4 regions of the Rossellomorea sp. GCM10028870 genome follow, and region 1 is predicted to be linked to each of the others. Evidence: riboswitches for the same ligand, from Rfam matches in the RefSeq annotation. Region 1 holds a riboswitch; each other region holds the start of a gene.
What was found. A riboswitch is a leader RNA that binds a small molecule or an ion and turns the genes downstream of it on or off. The one in region 1 is predicted to bind S-adenosylmethionine.

Region 1 (5,686 bases):
ACATACGGCTTTTTCTCCGTTACGAATTCTTTAAGAATTTCTTCTACACTTGAAAGGAGACCTCCTGGATTCCCTCTCACATCCAGAACCAATCCTTCTACCTTTTTCTTTTCAAGTTCGCCTAATTGCTTTTTAAAATCAACGGCTGTATTTTCCGAGAAAGTAGTAATCTGGATGTAGCCTGTTTTCTTTCCATTGACTTCCTTCACATCAGAGAGGACCGTCTCAACAGGAATTTCATCACGTTTCACAGATACTTTGATGGGGTCCGTCAGTCCTTCCCGCGTAATCTCCAATTGAACCTCAGTACCCTTTTTCCCTCTGATTTTCAAAGTAGCTTCGTACAGGTCAAGTCCTTCGATGCTATTTCCGTCTACTTTAATGATACGGTCATTCGGTTTCAGTCCCGCTTCTTCCGCAGGAGAATTTTTAAAAGGAGCGACAATGATCAGCTTTCCGTCCATGATTGTGACTTCTGCTCCGATTCCTTCAAAAGAAGAATCCAGGGCGTCATTAAATTGCGATGCCGTTTCGGCATTCATGTAAACGGAATAAGGGTCATCCAGAGTCTTCAGCATTCCCTGAATCGCACCTTCCACCAGCTGCCCTTTATCCACATCCTGAAAGAACTTGTCACTAATCAAGTCATACGCCACTTCTACTTTGTGCAGCTTGTCATTGAGCTCGCCTTTTCCGTCAAACTGAGCAAGCTCGTCCCCATCCTTGCCCGTCCATTCCAAGCCGCCATACATTCCTCCAGCACCGATCAGCATACTGATGATGATTGTGATGATGAGCTTTCTGCCCGTCCACTCCATATATTCCCCTCCAGCTTGTTGTTGGTCTTTGTATAGATAAGAGTGGCGCGACTAAGGACGCCAGCCTTTCTTATCCAACGAAAAAGACACCACACAAAAACGCGCTAAGGCGGTGCAATGTCTTTGCTTATCTAACTATATGCCGGAGGGGGACGAGTTATGATAAGAGAGCTCTCATTTTGTCCCTGTAAAAACTCTTTGAACGTGATGGTTTTTGAGGTGAGAAGCAATGATTCCTCCCCACTTTTCAAATTCAACCAGGAATCCGTCATGACCAAAGGCGGTGGAGATGAAGTAGTGTTCACTCTTTGGTACGAGATGTGTAAACTCCTTTAGATAGTGAGGTGAATAAATTAAATCACCTTCATAGCTAATCGAAATCAGTTCGCACTGATAATTCTTCGCTACCTCTTCTGTTCCTCCTCTCCCCCTTCCAATATCATGTGAGTTCATGGCTTTCAGCAGGGTAAGATAGCTGTTTGGATCAAACCGCTTTCCTAATTTCTTTCCTTGGTAATCGAGATAGCTTTCGACATTGAATTGTTCGTTTTGCTTTTCACGTTGGAAACGCTGATCGAACAGTTCCTGAGTCCGGTACGTGACCATCCCAACCATTCTGGCAATCTCTAATCCTTTTAAGATAGCGCCTGGTGGATAATGTCCCTTTTGAAATCCGGGGTCCTCTTCAATCGCTGTGATCCCGATGTGATTAAAAGCGAGACCATAATCATTCAAGGAAGGTGTGACGGCAAGAGCGAAAACTTTATTTATATAGGCAGGATACAGGGCTCCCCATTCCAGGGCCTGCATCCCTCCCAGTGAGCCTCCGATAACCGCTTCGATGCGGTCGATCGAAAGTTGTTGGAGTGCTTCATATTGGGCATGGACCATGTCTCTTATCGTAACACCCGGGAAGTCCGGACCGTAACGTTCTCCGGTATGTCGATTGGTTGACGTTGGTCCCGTACTTCCTTCACATCCTCCTAATACATTAAAGGCAATCACATTAAAATGTTCGGTATCAATATACGACCCGGGACCAATCAGTCCATCCCACCAGCCCCGGTCTTCACTCGTTCCCTTTACGATATGGGTCCCGGTGAGGGCATGGCAAACCAGGATGGAGGGTCCTTCTTTGTTTCCTGTCCGTTCATACGTAAGATCTACATTTTTTAACGTGGTGCCTGACTCTAATGTGAGGGATGGGATGGTAATGGAGCTTACTTCATACGTGTATGACTTCTCCATTCCTCCACCTCCTTTTTTGGTGTTGTAGCGGGGGGATCAGGATTCCACACCAGATAGCCCCGCTTGTAAAACAGTTGACTTTGGACTGATTTTTGGATATTGCCATTAGGGCGTTGAGAATTCGTCGTTAAGACTTTCGTCAAGAATTCAGATATTCATTCTAGGGGACGGCGCGTGCATCCTGTTCGCTGATACAATCCCGATTTTGCTGATATATTGGGAATTTCACTGATAAATCGTCCGATTTCGCTGATATATTCGAAATTCCGCTGATAAAATCAGGTTTTCGCTGATATCTCCCTTAAGTAGACCCCGGATGCTCTATAAATAGTATCTAAATCCACCTTTTCACCCTGTAAAGTGATTTCAATGACGATTTTAGGGCCATATTCTCCAGTTTCTATCACACCCGTGATGTTTCCAACGCCACTTCAATAGCATGGTCCAAGTCCTCGATCAGGTCCTTCGCAGACTCTAATCCAACAGAAAGTCTCACAAGATCCTCGGTTACCCCTGTAGCACGAATTTCCTGGTCGTTTAATTGCTGATGGGTCGTGGATGCCGGGTGGATGATCAGTGATTTTGCATCCCCTACATTGGCCACATGAGACCAAAGAGAAATGTTATCGACTACTTTCCGTCCGGAATCTCTTCCACCTTTAATACCAAATACGACGATGGAACCCGCTCCGTTTTTCAAGTATTTTTGAGCAAGCTTGTGAGACGGATGCTGAGGCAACCCTGGATAGGATACCCACGCAACGCCATTATGCTGATCTAAATGCTCCGCAATCTTAAAGGCATTCTCTGTGTGACGTTCGATGCGAAGATGCAGCGTTTCTAATCCCTGCAACAGAAGGAATGCGTTTTGCGGACTTAAGCACGCCCCTAAGTCACGAAGCAGCTGCACCCTTAATTTTGTAATGAATGCTGCCGGTCCTACATCCTGTGCGTAGCGCAGTCCATTATAGCTTCGGTCCTCTTCTGTGAAACCCGGGAACTTTTCATGATTCCAATCGAACTTCCCACCGTCAATGACAACTCCCCCGATTGCTGTACCGTGACCTCCGATCCATTTTGTTGCAGAGTGGATGACGATATCCGCTCCCCACTCGATCGGCTTACATACATATGGAGTGGCAAAGGTATTATCGATGATCAACGGGATATGATGGTCATGTGCCACTTTTGCTACCGCTTCAATATCAAGCACATGTAGACTTGGATTCCCGATTGTTTCAGCGAATACCGCTTTCGTTTTAGGAGTGATCGCTTTGCGGAAATTTTCCGGGTCTGTCGGATCTACGAAATGCACCTTGATACCGTATTTCGGGAGAGTGGTAGAGAATAGATTATAGGTTCCACCATAGAGATTGGTAGCTGCTACAATTTCATCACCTGCTCCGGCGATATTTAAGATTGATAGTGAGATAGCGGCCATTCCGGATGATACACCAAGTGCTCCGATTCCTCCTTCTAACAGAGCAAGGCGTTTTTCCAACACGTCTACAGTCGGGTTCATGATGCGCGTATAAATGTTACCCGGCTCTTCAAGGGCAAATAATTTTGCCGCATGATTACTGTTATCGAAAACGTAGGATGTCGTTTGGTAAATCGGCACTGCCCTCGAACCTGTAGATGGATCCGGCTCCTGTCCGCCGTGAAGTAGTAGTGTGTCGAAATCGAATGATTTTGTCATAGAGAATTCCTCCTAAATGGTTTTGGTGATTGGGTTTCCGTTTTGCGGTTGGATGTTTTGGACGTTTGCCTGTTAAAGTTTGTTAGAATTTTGACTGTTAAATTCAGAATGATATTTGACTGTTAAAATAATGCGTTTTTTTAACAGTTGAATTTTCGACTTATTTTAACTGTTAAATATCGTCCCATTTTCTCCTGTTAAATTTCCACCAAAATTCTGCTGTCGAACTCTGAAACTGAAAAATCGAAGAAGTATGTTTCCTTAAGAAGATAGAAGAGGAAAAAATAAAAAACCCTCTTCCTAAGAAGAGGGTCTAATTTAATAGGGTCCTCCTCTTATCTTTCAGGCAATCGCCTGCAGGAATTAGCACCTTTTCATGCGACGCATTACTGCGTACATGAAGGTTGCCGGGTTTCATCGGGCCTAGTCCCTCCACCTCTCTGGATAAGAGCATGTAGTTGTCAATGTGAAAATTCTTGCGTTGAGATGAATTATAAGGGGTAACCGACCTCAACGTCAAGAGTATTTTTAGAATTTTTACATTATTTAATTTTTAACCGAAGCTGTAATCGCTTCGTTAAATTGCACGACGATGTCTTCCCCATCCTCAATACCTAACGATATGCGCACGACATGTGTGTTTATTCCGAGTTTTTCCTGCGCATCCTTCGGCAGGGCACGATGAGACGTTCCTAATGGATATGAGACCGTAGTCTCCACGCCGGCAAGAGAAGGGATGATTTTAATCCAGCCAAGTGATTTGAAGAATGTGCTGATGTCACATGTGTTGGATAGCTCGATCGTTACGATGGCTCCATTTCCTTTATCGGATAAATCCGTTGGGTAATAAACTTCCTTCACGTATTCATTTGCTCGAAGGTCCGCCGCAAGAACTTCGGCATTCCTTGCTTGGGTCCCCATTCGGAGAGCCAGTGTTTTCGCTCCGCGGCATGTCAGCCAGGCTTCAAATGGACTCAGGTTCGAACCGATGTTGACGACTTTTTCTCTCGCTTTTTGAACAAGATCTTCCTTCCCGACTATGACTCCTGCTGTGATATCACTATGTCCTCCGATATACTTCGTGGCACTGTGAGCGACCAGATCCACCCCTTCTAAGAAAGGTTGGCGCAGAAACGGTGTGGCGAATGTGTTATCGATCATTGTTTTCAGGTTGTGTTTTTCAGCGAATCCGACCATTTTAGGGATATCTTCCACTCGCATAAACGGGTTTGTAACGGTCTCACTGTAGATGAGTTTGGTTTGTGAAGTAATGGCTCCCTCTAATTCCTCTAAACTTGTAAAATCAACGAATGAAGTAGAAATACCGAGTGATTTCAGCTCTTCTTTCAGCATATGGAACGTACCCCCGTATAAATCCTCGGCAGCAATGATGTGATCCCCTGATTGCACAACAGCGAGGATACCAACAAGGATGGCCGATAATCCAGAAGAAGTTGCTACACCTGCCGGGGCTCCTTCCAAGTCTGCCACCATCTTTCCAAGCTCGTCTGTATTTGGATTTCCCGTTCTTGTGTAGAGATAAGGAGACTTCCCTTCATAGAAACCCTCCAACTCCTCTAAAGAAGTAAAAGAAAAAGCAGAGGTCTGATAAATCGGAGTCGTCTTACTGCGGATTTCCTCTGTTCCTTTTAACTGACTGTGCACGACCTTAGTTGTGAATTTCATCTCTCTTTCATCCTTCCTGAATCTATGTATTTTTAAAAGTGTATCATATTCAGAAGATTGTGAGGAGTAAGATCTTTTGGAGGCATAAAAAAACACCTGCCAAATTGCAACAGGTGCACTGCGTTTTATTGAACGTTTTCCAAACATCCGATCAGGCGATTTTCAATATCCAATGCCAGGCTTTTTAGTTCATCGTTATCCACCATCTCGATCAGCTTGCTTGGTTTTGCCATAC
Region 2 (5,686 bases), on a different contig from region 1:
GTGAATACGGTGTAAAAGTAGATTCGGAAACAGAGGTAGCTGTGCTGTTCGGAGGAAAGGCAGGTTTAGTTGAAATTCCTCAATGTTTATTGAACCCTGGTGATGGTGTATTAGTGCCTGATCCTGGTTACCCGGATTATTTATCCGGGGTAGCATTAGCAGAAGCCCGCATGATCAAAATGCCTCTCCGTGAGGAAAATGGATTTCTACCTGATTATCGAGAACAGTCTCGTGAAGAGTTAGAAAGTGCAAAGTTAATGTTTCTTAACTATCCTAATAATCCTACTGGTGCGATCGCTACAACCTCATTTTTTGAAGAAACAGTGAAACTTGCCGATCAGCATGATATTTGTGTTGTACATGACTTTGCCTATGGAGCGATTGGGTTTGATGGACGGAAGCCTATTAGCTTCTTGGAAACAGAAGGAGCCAAGGATGTTGGCATAGAAATTTATACATTATCGAAAACGTATAATATGGCTGGCTGGAGAGTGGGGTTTGCAGTGGGGAATAAGAGTGTCATTGAAGCGATTAACGTCCTTCAAGACCACCTATATGTGAGTCTGTTCGGCGCCATTCAAGAAGCGGCTACCACCGCCCTTTTAAGCTCGCAGGAATGCGTGAATGCATTAGTTTCAACATATGAAGAAAGAAGAAAACTATTAATCTCTGGTCTTCAGGAAATAGGGTGGGATGTAAAAGCTCCACAAGGTTCCTTCTTCGCCTGGTTAAAGGTGCCTGAAGGATTTACATCCGTAGAGTTCTCAACCTATCTACTTGAAAAAATCAAAGTCGCTGTTGCTCCGGGTGTTGGCTTTGGAGAATTCGGAGAAGGGTATGTACGTGTAGGTCTTTTATCCACAAACGATCGGATAAAAGAAGCGATTTCACGTATAGAAAGTTTAGAATTATTCCACAAAAGGGATTGACATAAGCTGAAAATGGTGCAATAATCCAACTGAAATAATGAATAATGAAATTCTTATCAAGAGCAGGCGGAGGGACCAGCCCGATGAAGCCCGGCAACCGACTTATTTTAGCACGGTGCTAATTCTTGCAGCTATATGGCTGACAGATAAGAAAGAGTGACGAATTCAAACCTCTTCTTATCTGGAAGAGGTTTTTTGTTTGCAGAGCTGATGAAATCAACATGCGGCTAAGAGTAGCTTTTTTTTCATAAGGAGGCAATACGACAATGAGTGAAGTGATAGCAACCTATCAACTAAAGGGAAAGAGCGGTTCATTCGAGAAAAAGGCAGAGGGGATTGCCTTGGGATTGACGGTCGGTTCATGGACGGACTTGCCGCTTCTGGAACAGGAACAATTGAGCAAGTACAAGGGGAGAGTCGTTTCCGTGAAGGAGTGGGAAGGCGAAGATGGTCCCCGGGGTGAGGTGCAGATTGGATATCCCGGGTATAACTATTCAAATGATATCCCAGCCATTCTTACAACGGTATTCGGTAAGCTTTCCCTGGATGGCGAAGTGAAATTAGTAGATTTAGAGTTTTCGAAAGACTTAAAAAAAACCTATCCTGGTCCACGATTTGGAATTGAAGGGATCAGGGAGTTAACAGGGGTACATAAAAGACCGTTGTTAATGAGCATCTTTAAAGGAGTGATCGGCAGAGATCTCACCTACCTGGAAAATCAATTAAGAGCCCAGGCTCTAGGCGGAGTCGATGCAGTAAAAGACGATGAAATTTTATTTGATAATCCACTGACACCCTTTTCTGAGAGAGTCAGCTTAGGGAAAAAAGTGCTGCACGAAGTGTTTGAGGAAACAGGGAAGAGAACGTTGTATGCAGTTAATCTGACAGGCAGAACATCACAATTACGGGATAAAGCAAGAAAAGCAAAAGAGCTTGGAGCACAGGCTCTATTATTCAATGTATTTTCTTACGGCCTCGATGTTCTCCAGGAATTGAGAGAGGACAATGAGATCGCATTGCCGATCATGGCCCACCCTGCCTTTGCCGGGGCTGCTGCAGCATCTCCTGCATATGGTGTGAGCTACTCTTTATGGTTAGGTAAATTATTACGAATGGCCGGAGCCGATTTTTCACTATTTCCATCACCATACGGAAGTGTCGCATTAGAGAAGAGCAAAGTTCTATCCGTAAGCCATGAGTTAACGAAGGAAGATGCCCACTTGAAAAGGGCATTGCCAGTACCTTCAGCCGGCATTCATCCCGCACTTGTTCCGCTTTTGGTGAAAGATTTCGGTATAGACTGTGTCATTAATGCAGGAGGGGGCATTCATGGTCACCCTGACGGAGCAAGTGGAGGAGGAAAAGCATTCGTTCAAGCTATCGATGCTGTTTTAAAAGGAACGTCTCTCAATGAGGCGGCTGAAACTCATGGTGAACTTCGCAAAGCCCTATCCCTATGGGGAGAGGAGGTAAAGGTGTAGTGGGTCATCCAATCATTTTCTGTGATTTTGATGGAACGATTACAGAAACAGATAATATCATCTCATTGATGAAAACCTTTGCTCCCCCAGCATGGGAACCTATCAAAGATGACATCTTAAATCAGTCGATTTCCATTAAAGAAGGTGTAGGCAAGTTGTTTTCACTTATTCCTTCATCCCAAAAAGACGAAATGGTTCAGTATCTATTAGATACTGCTGTCATACGTGAAGGGTTTAAGGAATTTGTAGACTACACAAAAGACCATGAGATTCCTTTGTATATCGTTAGTGGAGGAATTGACTTCTTTGTTCAACCATTACTAAAAGAATACGGGCCTTTTAATGGAGTTTTTTGTAATGAAGCAAGCTTTAACGATTCGGCCATAACGATTCATTGGCCACATCCATGTGACGATCACTGTGAAAGTAAAGGATGTGGATGCTGTAAGCCTTCTATTTTGAGAACATTGTCATTAACAGAAGACACGAAGGTCATTGTGATAGGGGACTCAGTCACAGATATCGAAATGGCAAAGCTTGGAGATACTGTGATCGCCAGAGACTATTTGGCCTATACATGCGCAGAAATAGGTATCCCCTATCATCCGTTTGAATCCTTTCATGATTGCATGGACGTCATTGAAAAAGGAGTGAAAATATGAATCCCTATCAATCGGAGTGGGAAGAACTCGCTGATATCAAAAGAGAACTGGCAGACAGGGACTGGTTCATGGGGACGAGTGGAAACCTTGCGATACGAGTGAGTTCTTCCCCTGCTACCTTCCTGGTCACGGCAAGTGGAAAGGATAAACGAAAGCACACAAAAGAAGATTTCCTCCTAGTGAATGCTCATGGTGAGGCCATTGAGGATACTCACTTAAAACCATCAGCCGAAACACTGCTGCACAGTCATATCTTCAAAGAAAGCTCAGCAGGTTGCAGCTTACATGTCCATACTGTGGCGAATAATGTAATCAGTGAACTGTATGGGGATGAAGGTATCGTCACATTTAGAAACCAAGAATTAATTAAAGCGTGGGATAAGTGGGAGGAAGATGATTCTTTATCCATTCCCATCATTCGTAATCATGCTCATATACCGACGCTTGCCGAGGAGTTTCAGTCCTTTATTAAAGCAGACAAAGGGGCGGTGCTCATTCGGAACCACGGTATCACAGTATGGGGACGAACCGGTTTTGAAGCTAAGAAACTATTAGAAGCTTGTGAGTTTTTATTTCAATATCAACTCACTCTTTTATCTTTAACGAACACGAGATCAATTACTAAAGGAGGAGTCAGATTATGACGACAATCAAAATCCAAGGGAAGAACCAAATCATTGATAATCAGGAAGAGGTAGTGAAGTATTTAAGTGAACAAGGAGTCATTTATGAGCATTGGAATATCGAAAAACTGGACGAAGGATTAAGGGACCAATTCGCTTTAACTGAGGATGATAAATCGGAAATCCTGTCTGTTTTTAAAGAAGAGATTGAAGATATCTCAGAACGAAGAGGGTATCGGTCCTGGGATGTAATTTCCCTTTCAGAGAGTACACCAAATCTTGAAGAGCTTTTAAAGAATTTTCAACAAGAGCATCATCACACAGATGATGAAGTCCGTTTTATAGTAAACGGCCATGGTGTATTTGTCATACAAGGTAGCGATGGTGATTTCTTTGAAGTACATCTAAATCCTGGTGACTTAATTTCAGTTCCTGAAAACATTCGCCATTATTTTACATTAAGTGAAGATAAGAAAGTAGTGGCTGTTCGTATTTTCGTCACTAAGGAAGGCTGGGTCCCAATCTATTAATATATGAGGATAGACAAAGAGTAGAATCTTTAGTCTATCCTCTAATTTTATTGGCGAGGAATTTTTGACGAAAAATGTCTAATTTAGAAACATTACTAGTAATTTTGTCTTGTTTTGCGAATCTATTTACTTTTCTGATAATACTTGGGATAATGCTCAAGTAATGATTTTACTTAATAAAGACTAGGAGCTAAAAAAGGAGTTTACAAGAAATGGGTCGTCTATTAAAAAAGAAATGGTTATTAATGAGAATCAATCAGAAACGTTCAGAAATGATTTGCCTTGGAGAGAATTTAGGCCTATGTGCAGATGAAACCGTTCGGTGCAGCCAGCAATTAGATCAGCTATTGAACGACTATGAAAAGTGCACAAATAAAGTTGTACCATTTACCCTCCAGGAATCATCAAGTGAATTTGGGCATTACATTAAGAGCTTATTAAAGCGAACTGCTTCGTGACTACACAACATGATTTTCCTCAACATTCAAGGTTTACAAAAGAAACGAATCTCCAACAATCTCCACATTTAAACTAGACAATCAATCTAATTTGTCGTAATTTCTAAAAGCAAAGGACGGTACGCTACAAGCGTACCGTCCTTTGCTTTTTAACTAGTGACCGGTCTATTTGACAATAACAGGGTTTATTTGTATAATGTTTTGAAACTGAGATATTTAATTTTTAAAGGAATGAATGCCATGAGTAAAACTCAAGATACAAAACAATCATTAAAGCTTTTCATTGTCCTTTCAAGAGCTTTCAAAGCCTTAAATGAAGAGATAAATAAAAACATCCAGGAGAACGGCTTAAACCCTACCGAATTCGCTGTTCTAGAGCTTCTTTATCATAAAGGAGATCAGCCCCTGCAGCAAATTGGCGGGAAGATTCTATTAGCCTCCGGCAGCATTACGTATGTAGTGGATAAGCTTGAACAAAAGGGCTATCTTAAGCGTAATGCTTGTCCAAAGGACCGTCGAGTTACCTATGCTCAAATAACAGAGAACGGCAGACAGTTAATTGAAGAGATTTTTCCTAATCACGAAAATCGAATTCATGAACTCATGTCAGCTCTATCTCCTGTTGAGAAGGAAGAAACGATTGAAATGTTGAAGAAATTAGGCTTATCGATTAAAGACTTGTCGTATTAAGTTCGACTCTTGTGCCCCGTCTATTATTAGACGGGGTTTTATATTGTCTTAAAATTTCTTTGCTTTGACTTCGCCACCATCCGGTATTTGTATCTGCAATTCAATTCTTGTGATAAAAGGATATTATCTATTACTAGTCGAATAACTATAATCGGGAATATTTTATGAGGAGGCAACATTATGAAGTTTGAACAATTTACATATGAAAGGCCCAACTTAGAAGAGATTAAACCTGTTTTCCAACAGTTACTCGGAAAATTTAAGGCCGCGCCCAATGTACAAGAACAGATGGATGCGATGAAGAAACTGAATG
Region 3 (5,686 bases), on a different contig from region 1:
CTTGTTGAAGCATCGTTCCCATTGCTCCATCGAGTACGAGTATTTTTTTCCTAAGCTGTTCTTCAAACAAAGTGATGGCCATAGGGAACCTCTCTTTCTGTGCTGGTTTTCTCTTGTATATGATGAATCAGTTCAATGCTCATATCGTACCTGACAAAAGGCGTGATAAGATAAATCCCATTAAAAAGATCTATTGCTGTATCAAGTAAGTCTTTTGCAATATCCATTCCAACTGCTCTTGCAACTACAGGATCACTTCCCGCTTCCTTCATTCTTTTTCTTGTTTCTTCTGGAACATTGATTCCCGGTACTTCATGATGGAGAAACTCAGCATTTCTCGAACTGATTAATGGCATGATTCCGATAAAGATCGGAACATCTAAATGCTTCGTAGCTTCATGTACTTGAATCAGCTGTTCTTTCCCAAAGATCGGTTGAGAAATGAAATAGTCAGCTCCGGCTTTCTTTTTCTTTTCAAGCCTTTTTACAGAAGCGTCTAAATGACGGAAATTTGGATTAAAGGCCGCTCCTACTGAAAATTGAGTACGTTCCCGGAGTGACTTACCGGAAAAGGATATCCCCTCATTGTTTTGTTTGATGAGTTCAATAAGTTCAAGGGAAGATAAATCATAAACGGATGCTGCCCCAGGAAAGTCTCCAATCTTCGCCGGGTCACCCGTAATCGCTAAAATATTGTGAATGCCCAACGTGTGCAATCCCATAAGATGGGATTGAAGTCCTATCAGGTTACGGTCCCTGCAAGTGATGTGAACTAAAGGTGTAAGATCAAATTTGGACCTGACCAGACTCCCAATGGCGTCATTACTAATACGAGGAGATGCTAACGGATTATCAGCAAGCGTGAGTGCGTCAATTCCAGCTTTCTTTAATGCCTCAGCCCCTTGGAAGAACAGCTTTGTGTCGAGATGTTTAGGTGGATCGAGTTCAACAATGAGTGTTTTCTTTTCTCTTACATGCTCATGCAGCAAGTTTCCCCTGATTGAAGGTGATGATAACTGAACAACCTTTTTTGCTTTCACCACTTTCTCTTTAACAGGCTCACGGCTTTTTAATCTGCTTGCTACAGAACGAATGTGATCAGGTGTGGTTCCACAGCAGCCTCCAATGATTCTTGCACCTTGCAGTCGCAACTCATTGCTTATATCCCCAAAGTAATCAGGCTCAGCAGAGTAATAGAATCGACCTTCTTCATAGTTTGGCAGACTGGCGTTTGGATAGACGGAAAGAAATGCCCTTTTAGGTAATGGAACTTCCTCTAATGAGTTCACCATATGAAATGGCCCCATGCGGCAATTGATACCGACAACATCGGCCCCTAATAATTCTAATTGCTGAAGTGCGTCTTTTATCTCCATTCCATTTTGAAGAACTCCTGTTTCATGTAGAGAAACTTGAGCAATGACAGGAATGTCCGTTTCACGTTTGACAATGTTTAAAACCGTGGTTAATTCCTCGAAATCATAATAGGTCTCAAGCAAGATGCCATCTACACCTTCTAATAATAAACAGTAAAGCTGTTCCCGAAAGCTTCTTTTGATTTCTTCCAGCGACACATTTTGTTTAATGCCCCTGATTCCCCCGATGGTCCCCAGAATATAGGTGTTAACACCAGCGGCTTTTCTTGCTAGACGCACTGCAGCTGTATTTATTTCCTTAACCGAATCCTCCAATCCGTATCTGGAAAGCTTTTGATAATTGGCTCCATACGTATTGGTCTGAATGATATCTGCTCCTGCATCAATATACTCCTTATGGACTTTCAACACTTCATTTGGGTGGGAAAGATTCAATTCTTCAAAGCATCTGTCCACTCCATATGAATACAACAACGTTCCAATGGCCCCATCTGCAATCAAGATTCTCTCTTTCAGTGCTTCTAGCAACGGCTTCATGACATTCCCTCCTTTTTATAAATTTATAACGTTGTTTCGGTTGGTCTTTTGAATACTATCTAAACCTTTATGAAGATCGTTAATCAATTCATCCACGTTTTCAAGTCCTACTGATAATCGTAATAAACCATCAGTAATCCCTCTCCTTTCCCGTTCAGCTTTCGGCATAGAAGCATGTGACATCCTTGATGGATAGGATAGAATTGATTCAACAGCTCCTAAACTTACGGCGAATACGGGAATGTTTACATTTTGTATGAGTTGCTTCACTTCCTCTGCACCCTTTAACCGGAAGGAAAGAACCGCTCCAGGACCCTCTGCTTGTCGGACTTGAATTTCACGACCGGGATGATAGCTCAAGCCTGGATAATACACTTCTTCTACTTCCTTTCTCTTTTCTAAGAAGCTCGCAATCTTATAAGCGGATTCTGATGATTCCTTCAATCGTACATGCAGTGTTTTCAGCCCTCTTAAGAGCAACCAGCAATCCTGGACACCGAGGACCGCACCGAAAGAATTCTGCAAGAAAGCAAGCTTCCTGGCAATCTCTTCATTTCCCGTTACCGCGAGCCCCGCCAAGACGTCACTATGTCCGGCAAGAAACTTAGTGGCACTGTGAAGAACAACATCAACACCTAAGCTGATCGGTCTTTGCAGCAGGGGAGTCATGAAGGTATTATCCAGAAACGTTAAACATCCATTCGCCTTGGCAAGCTTCACGACTCCTTCAATATCGGTGATGTTCAGAAGCGGATTGGAAGGTGTCTCCATATAAATCACTTTCGTATTGTGTTTAATTGAACAAGCCACTTCATGAAGATCCTTCATGTTCACAAATGAATATTCAATCCCAAATTTAGTGAGGACCTCTGTAATCATTCTGTATGTCCCACCGTACACTTCTTCTGATACTAGAACGTGGTCGCCACTCGATAATAATAAAAAGCTTGTGGAGATTGCCGCCATCCCTGATGAAAAGGCAAAGCCTCTTACTCCACCTTCCAATTCCGCTATCGTTTCTTCAACAGTTTCCCTCGTCGGATTTCCCGAACGGCTGTAGTCATATGTTCCATATTGATCAAAATCCTGTTGGTGAAAGGTTGTAGCATGATGTAACGGTGTAGAGACCGCTCCTGTTTCTTTATCAAATCCGTGAGAATGAATGAGTGACGTCTGAAGTGAAAATGGTTTTTTACTCATACGTAAGCACCTCTTTTTCCAATTGTTGAAATACATTCTCCAGGTCTTCAATCAGGTCATCAATAAATTCAATTCCTACAGAGAACCGCAGGAGCCTGTTGCAGATACCCAACCTATTTCTTTCTTCTTCGGGAATGTCTGCATGTGTTTGGGTTGCGGGGTAGGTGATAAAGCTTTCAACCCCTCCTAAACTTTCAGCAAACGTAATAACTTTTAAGTGTTTGAGAAAGGGATCCACCCATTCTTCCTTTGCGATTCGAAAGGAAAGCATGCCGCCTTTTCCCGGATATAAAACGTCCGTTACACATTCGTGCCCTTCAAGATATTTTGCTAGTTTTCTTGCGTTTTTTTCATGTTGAGCCATTCGGAGACTAAGGGTTTTCATCCCTCTTAATAAAAGCCAACAATCAAATGGTGAGAGAACCGCGCCGATGGAATTTTGAATGGTGCAGATTTTTCCCGCCAGCTCCTCTGTGTTTACAACCACAACACCTGCCAGCACGTCATTATGGCCCCCTAAGTATTTCGTGGCGCTGTGAATAACTATGTCTGCTCCTTCAGTGAGTGGCTTTTGAAGAACAGGTGTGTAGAAGGTATTATCGACAATTAAAAGCAACCCGTTACACTTTGCGATTCCAGCAACCTCAGAAATGCTTGCTTCATTCATTAATGGATTGGTTGGCGTTTCAAGAAAGATGGCCTTTGTTCTCTTAGAAATTTGTTCTTCTATGGAGCCGGCATCACTTGTATCGACGAAATGAAATTTGATACTATATTGTGCTTCATACTGTACGAACAAACGGTAGCTCCCGCCGTATAGGTCTTTCGAAACAATCAATTCATCCCCGCTGGAAAATAAGCTAAGGATTGCCTGAATCGCTGCCATCCCCGAGCTGAAGGCAAACCCTCTGTGCCCTTCTTCCAATTGAGTGAGGGTGTCTTCTAAGGTTGCGCGGGTTGGATTTCCTGTTCTTGTGTAATCATAGCCTGTCGATTGCCCAATCCCCTTATGTTCATAAGCAGTCGATAAATGAATGGGTAGGCTCACAGCACCCGTTGCAGGATCTTTCCGGTTTCCCGCCTGGACAAGCAAAGTATCAATATGTTTTTTCAATATTCTTCTCTCCTTTTCTTTCCCTGTAAACGAAAAGGGAAAAAACAAAAAAACCTTCTTAATGAAAATAAGAAGGTTTTGTACGTTCGTTCTCCCTCTTATCGTCCAAGTTGACATCAACTTGCTGGAATTAGCACCATACCTAAAACTGTGGCTGGTTGCTGAGGTGTCTTCGGGCCAGTCCCTCTACCTCTCTTGATAAGAAACTATATGATTTTGTGAAAAATAACTTTCCCATAACTTATAACAAAGAAGAACAAATGTCAATGAGAATTATGAATTATCCGAAAATGAAGCATACATAGTGACGCAACTTTTTGAGCCGTTTTTCGTCTGCTTCTATATTCTTGCAGAGGTCCGCACATTCCCTCCAATCAACTCCAGATGAATGGCTGAATTCAAAAAATAGAGCGATTCATTTTATTTAATGAAAGATACCCATTTTCCTTTTAATTTCTTTCATAAATGGAATCGTCTTTTCTCTTGCTTTATCGGCTCCTTCTTTTAAAATGGCATCCAGCCTCTTGGGGTTGGCTATTAGTTCTTCATATTTGGATCGAGGTTCCTCGATAAATGAATTCATGACTTGGAATAGCTCTTTTTTCGCTTCTCCCCACCCTATTCCGCCTTGAAATCTCCTTCTCATTTCTTCAACTTGATCGGATGTTGCAAATTCCTTATAAAGCGAAAATATGACGGACGATTCAGGATCCTTAGGCTCCTCAGGGGGTGAAGAATCTGTTTTGATTTTATTGATTAGTTTTTGAAGCTTTTTTGATTCTTCAAATAATGGGATGGTATTGTTATAGCTTTTACTCATTTTTCGTCCATCAAGTCCCGGTAGAACAGATGTTTCTTCCTGTATCACATAATCGGGAAGAACAAATGTTTCGCCATATTGCTTATTAAAGTTTTCTGCAATGTCCCTTGCAATTTCGACATGCTGAATTTGATCTTTACCGACAGGAACCAGTTCCGTTTGGAATAGAAGGATATCCGCCGCCATCAATATCGGGTAGGTGAATAAGCCCATGTTGACCCCTGCATCTACTTCTCTGCCCCTTTTTTGATTATCTTCAACTATTGATTTATATGCATGGGCCCGGTTCATTAATCCTTTCGGTGCAAAGCAAGCGAGGATCCAGCTTAATTCAAAAATCTCAGGTACATCAGATTGACGGTAAAAAATCGCTCGATCAGGATCCAACCCTAATGCTAACCAAGCTGCCGCCACTCCATAAGATAGTTCTTTCATTTCATGCTGATCATGTATCTTCGTTAACCCATGATAATCCGCAACAAAATAAGCGGTGTTGTAGGATTGATTCTCTGCCAATCGTAATGCCGGTTTAATGGCGCCAATATAATTCCCTAAATGAATCCTGCCTGTTGGTTTGATACCAGTCAGAACTTGTTTTTTCATAACAATCCCCCCGTCTAAAATAATAAAACCAAACAC
Region 4 (5,686 bases), on a different contig from region 1:
GGATGAAATGATTCATATTAGAATAAAAGACCAGGGAGGCGGGATTTCAAAGGATAAAATTAAAAAGCTTGGCGAACCGTTCTATACTACGAAGGAACGGGGGACTGGACTTGGCCTAATGGTAAGCTTTAAAATTATTAAAGAGCATAAAGGAAGCGTTCGGGTTGAGAGTATCGTCGGAGAAGGAACCATCTTCCACATTTATCTACCTAAATCTTAAAGGAGTCCAGTATAATGTCATTTCATGCAATTGTGATGGAGAGCCCAATTGGGAAACTAGAGCTTCAAGCAGATCAGAGCTATCTTATTTCAGTACAGTTTATAGAAGATGAGGGGAAAGCGGATTCTGATACGGATCATCCGATATTAAAAATTGCACAAGAACAAATCAGACAATTTTTTAAAGGAGAGAGAAGGGAATTTGATCTTCCTTTAAAGATAGAAGGAACAGCTTTTCAGAAAGAAGTATGGAAAATCCTGCAGCAGATTCCATTTGGTGAAACCTGGTCTTATCAGGATGTAGCCCAAGCGATTCAAAGACCTAAAGCTGTAAGGGCAGTAGGACAAGCGAATAAAGCCAATCGTTTCCCCATCATCATCCCATGTCACCGGGTCATTGGAAAGAATAAAACACTTACAGGCTATGCCGGTAAGCAGGTGGATAAGAAAGAAACCTTATTGTTGTTAGAACAATAGAATGAAAAACAGGCATCCTCCAAATGGAGGTTGCCTGTTTTTTTATACCGCTCTTTTCTCAAAGATTGTTGCTTTTTAACATAAGCTCTTCAGGGCTCTGTCAATTAGCGTGTACTAGGTGGTGAGGGAACTGCTCCACTTGCAGCTAGCATTCGGCCGAGCCTCCTCAGCTTAGCCGAACGGGGTCTCAGAACGACCAAAATGGAGTCTACGCAGCCCTCACCATGTATAAGAGTTTTCGTGACACAGCTTATTTATGCTAATAAACAATTGAATGAAACAGTTTGTCCTATACCAGCTAAAATCTACTGTACATTTTGAAAAATGCTGTATTCTAAACAATTATGATATTTATATTAGTCTAGAGTAAGAAACTCACACTTAGAAAGTTGATTGGAGCGGAAGGTGCTCGACTCCTGCGGGAATAACGGGAAAGTTGAGACCCCGCAGGGCAAAGCCCGAGGAGGCTCAACTCACGCCCCGCGGAAAGCGAGCACCTGGAGCGGAAATCAACCCACTACTCGCTTTTTCAAAAGCAACAAAGTTTAAGAAAAGAACCTTTTATAATTAGTGATTGAATTACAACCCTATTTAGATTACCATCTAATTAGATGGTAATCTAAATAGTGAGGAGGAGACCTTTTGCAATTAAGTAAACAGGTAGCTTTTCATAAAACGATGGGTGATGCTACCCGAATCAAGATTGTCTATTTACTGGCATCTGAAAGCTTACATGTGGGAGCCATTGCGGGAAAACTGGGACTCACTGCCCCGACAATATCCCATCATCTAACGAAACTGAAAGAGTGCAATCTTGTTTATTCACGAAGAGAGAAGAACACGGTTTACTACTATTTGAATAAAAAGGTTTTGAGTCATCATGGAAATGTTCTTCATCAGTTTGCTCAGGAAGAGGAAGGGGAAAATGTGATGTCAGAGAAGTTATTGAAAGAAAAACAGAAGGTAAAGAATAATTTCCTTGAGAAAAATGGACGAATCAAAAATATTCCTTCTCAACAAAAAAAGAAATTATTTATATTGGAACATATGGTGGAAGGATTAAAGGTGGGAGAAAAATATAAGGAAAAAGATTTGAATGAATATATTCAACAATTTCATGAGGACTTTGCAACCCTGAGAAGAGAATTTATTATTCATCAGTTTATGTATCGGGAAAATGGCATATACGAAGTGAACCCGAGGGAGATGTGGGCATCGTCAAAACTGTATGAGAAATAGCAAGGAAGTAAAAGGAAGAGCAGGAGGGATCTCCTGCTCTTCCTTTGGATTTAACCGATGGTTTGTTGAATACTTTCTTCAAAGCTAGGGTAGAGAACACCTTTTTCCGTTATAATGCCTGTAATCAACTCATGAGAAGTAACATCGAAGGCGGGATTATAAACAGGAACGTTTTCTGGTGCAATCAATGTTCCACCTACTGTTGTGATCTCTTCCCGGGTTCTTTCTTCAATCGGAATCTCATTACCGTTTCGGATTGAAAGATCGAATGTGGAGGATGGAGCAGAAACATAAAAAGGAATATTGAAGTGTTTACACAGAATGGCAAGCATGGACGTTCCGATTTTATTTGCGGTATCCCCATTGGCAGAGATGCGATCAGCACCAACGATGACTGCTTCTATACCTTTTTCTTTCATTGTATGAGCCGCCATGCTATCGGTGATGAGGGTGACGTCAACTCCGGATTGTTGTAATTCCCAAGCAGTCAGTCGTGCCCCTTGCAGAACGGGCCGCGTTTCACATGCGTAAACCTGAAAAGCTTTTCCTTTTTCTCTTCCTAAATGAAATGGGGCTAATGCCGTCCCATATTTACTCGTTGCAATGGAACCTGCGTTACAAATGGTCATCACCTTATGTTTGTCCTTCAATATACTTAATCCATATTCTCCTATTAAACGACATACTGCCTCGTCTTCTGCATGAAGTTGGATTGCAGCATGGAGTAAATTGGTTTTGGCTTCATTAACCGAAGATATATGCTCTAATACCTTTTCCAGGCGATTTAAAGCCCAAACCAAGTTGACTGCAGTAGGCCGTGATTCAATGAGGTATTTCTTGTCCCGATGAAAGAGGTCCATGAATTCTGCTAGGGTATTCGCTTCATACTGACAGGCTGCTTGGGCTAATCCGTAAGCCGCCGTGATGCCAATAGCAGGAGCCCCTCTCACTTTTAGGGTGATAATCGCATCATAATAATCTTCAATGGTCGAGAGTTTATTGTATTCCACTATGTTAGGCAGTTTTTGTTGATTTAGAATCAGTAAATAATCTTCATGCCACTCTAGTGAAGTTGGAATTGTAAGTGTTTGTGTCATGTCAATCTCCTTTATTCATTAAGAATGTGACTGTATTAAGGATATGAGTCCCTCAATGGACTGGATCTGTTTGCGTTTCACGATCAGTTCTTTTCCAAGAGCTATGCAAGTACGTTTAGCTTTTATTCTTTGTTCCTGATCAGCGATGCTCTCCAAATCTTCAACATGAGCAAGGCCAATGGTTCTTCTGATACATTCACATCCTGCAAAGCCGATGCTGTCCTGAAAGCTTTTCTCCAATACATATTCAAGGTAGCCATTTACTTTCGTGTAGGCATCTCGGCTTTCCATCCAATGTTTGGAGAACGTCGTAGAGAAGACGTTCCAGGTATTCTGGATGTGATGGAGAATCGTATCCTTCTCTTCAGGTTTTGAAACCGCCTGGAAGATGAGGTTTGCAATGAATTGTCCAATGTCAAAGCCAATCGGTCCATAAAAGGCGAACTCGGGATCGATCACTTTTGTTTGGTTCTGATCTACAAAGATGCTACCAGTATGAAGGTCTCCATGCAGCAGCGCTTCCCCTTCAGTCAGAAAGCTCTTTTTCAATTTTGCCACCTCAAGCTTTACAGTGAAATCTTCCCATAATTTTTGAACATCTTGAGATAACTCTTCCTCAAATTCATTGGTTTCACTATTGAAAAAAGGATCAGTAAATACGAGATCTTCAGTAATTTTGCATAGCTCAGGATTTGAAAATTCTTTCACGTATTCCTTTTTCTTGAAAGGATGAAGGGCATAATCAGATGTGAAATACAGTGTATTGGCTAAAAAAGTTCCGATGTCTTGGGAGAGCTGTGGATACTTTTCCCCTTTGATAAGGCCTGCCCGGGCAATCGTCAGTGCACTCAAATCCTCCATTACCGTAATCGCAAGTGCAGGATCTGAGTAGTACACTTCAGGAACCAGATCCCCTACAAATGATCGTTGAAGCTTTAGAGCACCGGCTTCGATTCTTGCCCGTTCGATTGTCAATGGCCAACTTTCCCCTACAACCTTTGCATAGGGAAGTGCTTGCTTAATAATGATTCCTTTACCTGTTTCACTCTCTACTACATGAAATACCAAGTTTAAGTTGCCGTCTCCTATTTCTTTACATGTCAAGAGAGTTCCATCTTCAAAAATTCTTAAACGAATGGCCAGCACAATTGCCGACTGTTCAGTTAGTGGTTGATACGTATTGAGTTTAGTAATTGCCATTTTCGTTCCTCCTTTTAGTACACCCTTATGAGTACAGTGTTATGGAGGCTTTTCCGTGGCATTAGAAAAGCCTCTTTCCATGTTCGAAAGAGGCTTGAAGAAGGTATCTTCGTCGCCTCTTATCTCTCAGAAAGATAATCTTTCTGTTGGAATTAGCACCGTGCCTTACTGGATTAGTCAATCCGGCGCTTACTGCGCCCCGTTTTAATACGGTATTATGGTCGGTTGCTGGGCTTCATAGGGCCAAATCCCTCAGCCAGCTCTTGATAAGAGTTGCGTACGCTATTTAATTAAACTTTCAGAATGTTCCATATGAATTGAATGGTACCATTGAAGTATTTTCCATGTCAACGGTTTTTTTAAAGAAATAACCTTTCTAATAAAAATCAGGTCTTCGATCCTGAAATATCGGAATCTGTTTTCGGACTCTTTCTACTTCATGTAAATTGATTTCAGCTGAAACCAATTCTTCCGTTTGAGATCCCTTTGAAAGAATTTCTCCCCAGGGATCAATGATGAGGGAACAACCGCCGAATTCATTGTTCGGGTCACTGCCCACACGGTTGCAGGCGATTACAAAGCACTGATTTTCAATCGCTCGTGCCCTTAAGAGGGTCTGCCAGTGATCAATTCGTGCTGCTGGCCACTCTGCTACGACAAAAACAATCTTGGCTCCCAATAGTACATGTTTTCTGAACCATTCCGGAAAACGAATGTCGTAACAAATCAATCCTGCCATCTCTGTTTCTTGAAGGGTGAACATGCCATCTTCTTGTCCAGGAAGTAAATAATGATGTTCATTCATTAGCTTGAAAAGGTGAAGCTTTGAATACTGTTTCACCAACCTGCCATCGGAATTCGCAACTAAAAGTGTATTGCTCACCCCATTCTGTGTTTTGTTTGCCACAGAACCACCTACAATGTGAATGGAATATTTCTTTGATAGAGAAGTCAGGAAAGAAGATGAATCTTTCGCTCCGTTATCAGCGATGTCATCCATTCTTGTAAGGTCATATCCAGTCGTCCAAAGCTCAGGCAGCACAACTGTATCACAGCCGTCATTCTTCGCTTTTTTAACCCATTGTTCTACTTTTTTCTTGTTTTCTTCAGGGTTTCCGAACACAATATCCATTTGTGCGAGACCTATCTTTTGAATCATTTGCTTCACCTCATTATAGACTTTTGGAATTTATTCCTTTACATTCTTTATTTTCCGTTATATCATTTGTGACTAGAATTTGAAAGTAATTAATTTTCAAAAAAATGTAGTGGGTGAGTATATGAAAACCTTTAGTAAGGCAAAACGTTTAGATTTATTACCTGAACAATTTTTCGCATCCCTTGCAAGTACAGTGAATGCGGTTGTGGAAGAGGGACATGATGTCATTAATTTAGGGCAGGGAAATCCGGATCAGCCGACTCCTCCACATATTGTGGAAAAACTGACAGAAGCA

Region 2: another riboswitch for S-adenosylmethionine. It lies ahead of ACFQWC_RS08865 (2,3-diketo-5-methylthiopentyl-1-phosphate enolase); the one in region 1 lies ahead of ACFQWC_RS15525 (O-acetylhomoserine aminocarboxypropyltransferase/cysteine synthase family protein).
Region 3: another riboswitch for S-adenosylmethionine. It lies ahead of ACFQWC_RS06885 (methionine biosynthesis PLP-dependent protein); the one in region 1 lies ahead of ACFQWC_RS15525 (O-acetylhomoserine aminocarboxypropyltransferase/cysteine synthase family protein).
Region 4: another riboswitch for S-adenosylmethionine. It lies ahead of mtnK (S-methyl-5-thioribose kinase); the one in region 1 lies ahead of ACFQWC_RS15525 (O-acetylhomoserine aminocarboxypropyltransferase/cysteine synthase family protein).

What each region holds. Positions count from the first base shown of each region.
Region 1 covers NZ_JBHTGN010000003.1:345,143-350,828, forward strand. The annotation lists gene ACFQWC_RS15515 (S41 family peptidase) at 1-818, opposite strand, end outside; gene metX (homoserine O-acetyltransferase MetX) at 993-2,066, opposite strand; gene ACFQWC_RS15525 (O-acetylhomoserine aminocarboxypropyltransferase/cysteine synthase family protein) at 2,470-3,765, opposite strand; SAM riboswitch class I at 4,098-4,216, opposite strand; gene ACFQWC_RS15530 (trans-sulfuration enzyme family protein) at 4,312-5,451, opposite strand; gene ACFQWC_RS15535 (DUF302 domain-containing protein) at 5,577-5,686, opposite strand, start outside.
Region 2 covers NZ_JBHTGN010000001.1:1,715,691-1,721,376, reverse strand. The annotation lists gene ACFQWC_RS08870 (pyridoxal phosphate-dependent aminotransferase) at 1-929, shown strand, start outside; SAM riboswitch class I at 980-1,082, shown strand; gene ACFQWC_RS08865 (2,3-diketo-5-methylthiopentyl-1-phosphate enolase) at 1,196-2,410, shown strand; gene ACFQWC_RS08860 (2-hydroxy-3-keto-5-methylthiopentenyl-1-phosphate phosphatase) at 2,410-3,072, shown strand; gene ACFQWC_RS08855 (methylthioribulose 1-phosphate dehydratase) at 3,069-3,716, shown strand; gene ACFQWC_RS08850 (1,2-dihydroxy-3-keto-5-methylthiopentene dioxygenase) at 3,713-4,225, shown strand; gene ACFQWC_RS08845 (aspartyl-phosphate phosphatase Spo0E family protein) at 4,438-4,683, shown strand; gene ACFQWC_RS08840 (MarR family winged helix-turn-helix transcriptional regulator) at 4,915-5,373, shown strand; gene ACFQWC_RS08835 (M3 family oligoendopeptidase) at 5,554-5,686, shown strand, end outside.
Region 3 covers NZ_JBHTGN010000001.1:1,312,709-1,318,394, forward strand. The annotation lists gene metH (methionine synthase) at 1-82, opposite strand, end outside; gene ACFQWC_RS06875 (bifunctional homocysteine S-methyltransferase/methylenetetrahydrofolate reductase) at 63-1,913, opposite strand; gene metC (cystathionine beta-lyase) at 1,929-3,113, opposite strand; gene ACFQWC_RS06885 (methionine biosynthesis PLP-dependent protein) at 3,106-4,227, opposite strand; SAM riboswitch class I at 4,323-4,432, opposite strand; gene ACFQWC_RS06890 (tryptophan--tRNA ligase) at 4,652-5,650, opposite strand.
Region 4 covers NZ_JBHTGN010000001.1:1,721,459-1,727,144, reverse strand. The annotation lists gene ACFQWC_RS08900 (PAS domain S-box protein) at 1-220, shown strand, start outside; gene ACFQWC_RS08895 (methylated-DNA--[protein]-cysteine S-methyltransferase) at 235-696, shown strand; gene ACFQWC_RS08890 (DUF2087 domain-containing protein) at 1,339-1,935, shown strand; gene mtnA (S-methyl-5-thioribose-1-phosphate isomerase) at 1,986-3,032, opposite strand; gene mtnK (S-methyl-5-thioribose kinase) at 3,051-4,232, opposite strand; SAM riboswitch class I at 4,349-4,505, opposite strand; gene ACFQWC_RS08875 (carbon-nitrogen family hydrolase) at 4,609-5,391, opposite strand; gene ACFQWC_RS08870 (pyridoxal phosphate-dependent aminotransferase) at 5,513-5,686, shown strand, end outside.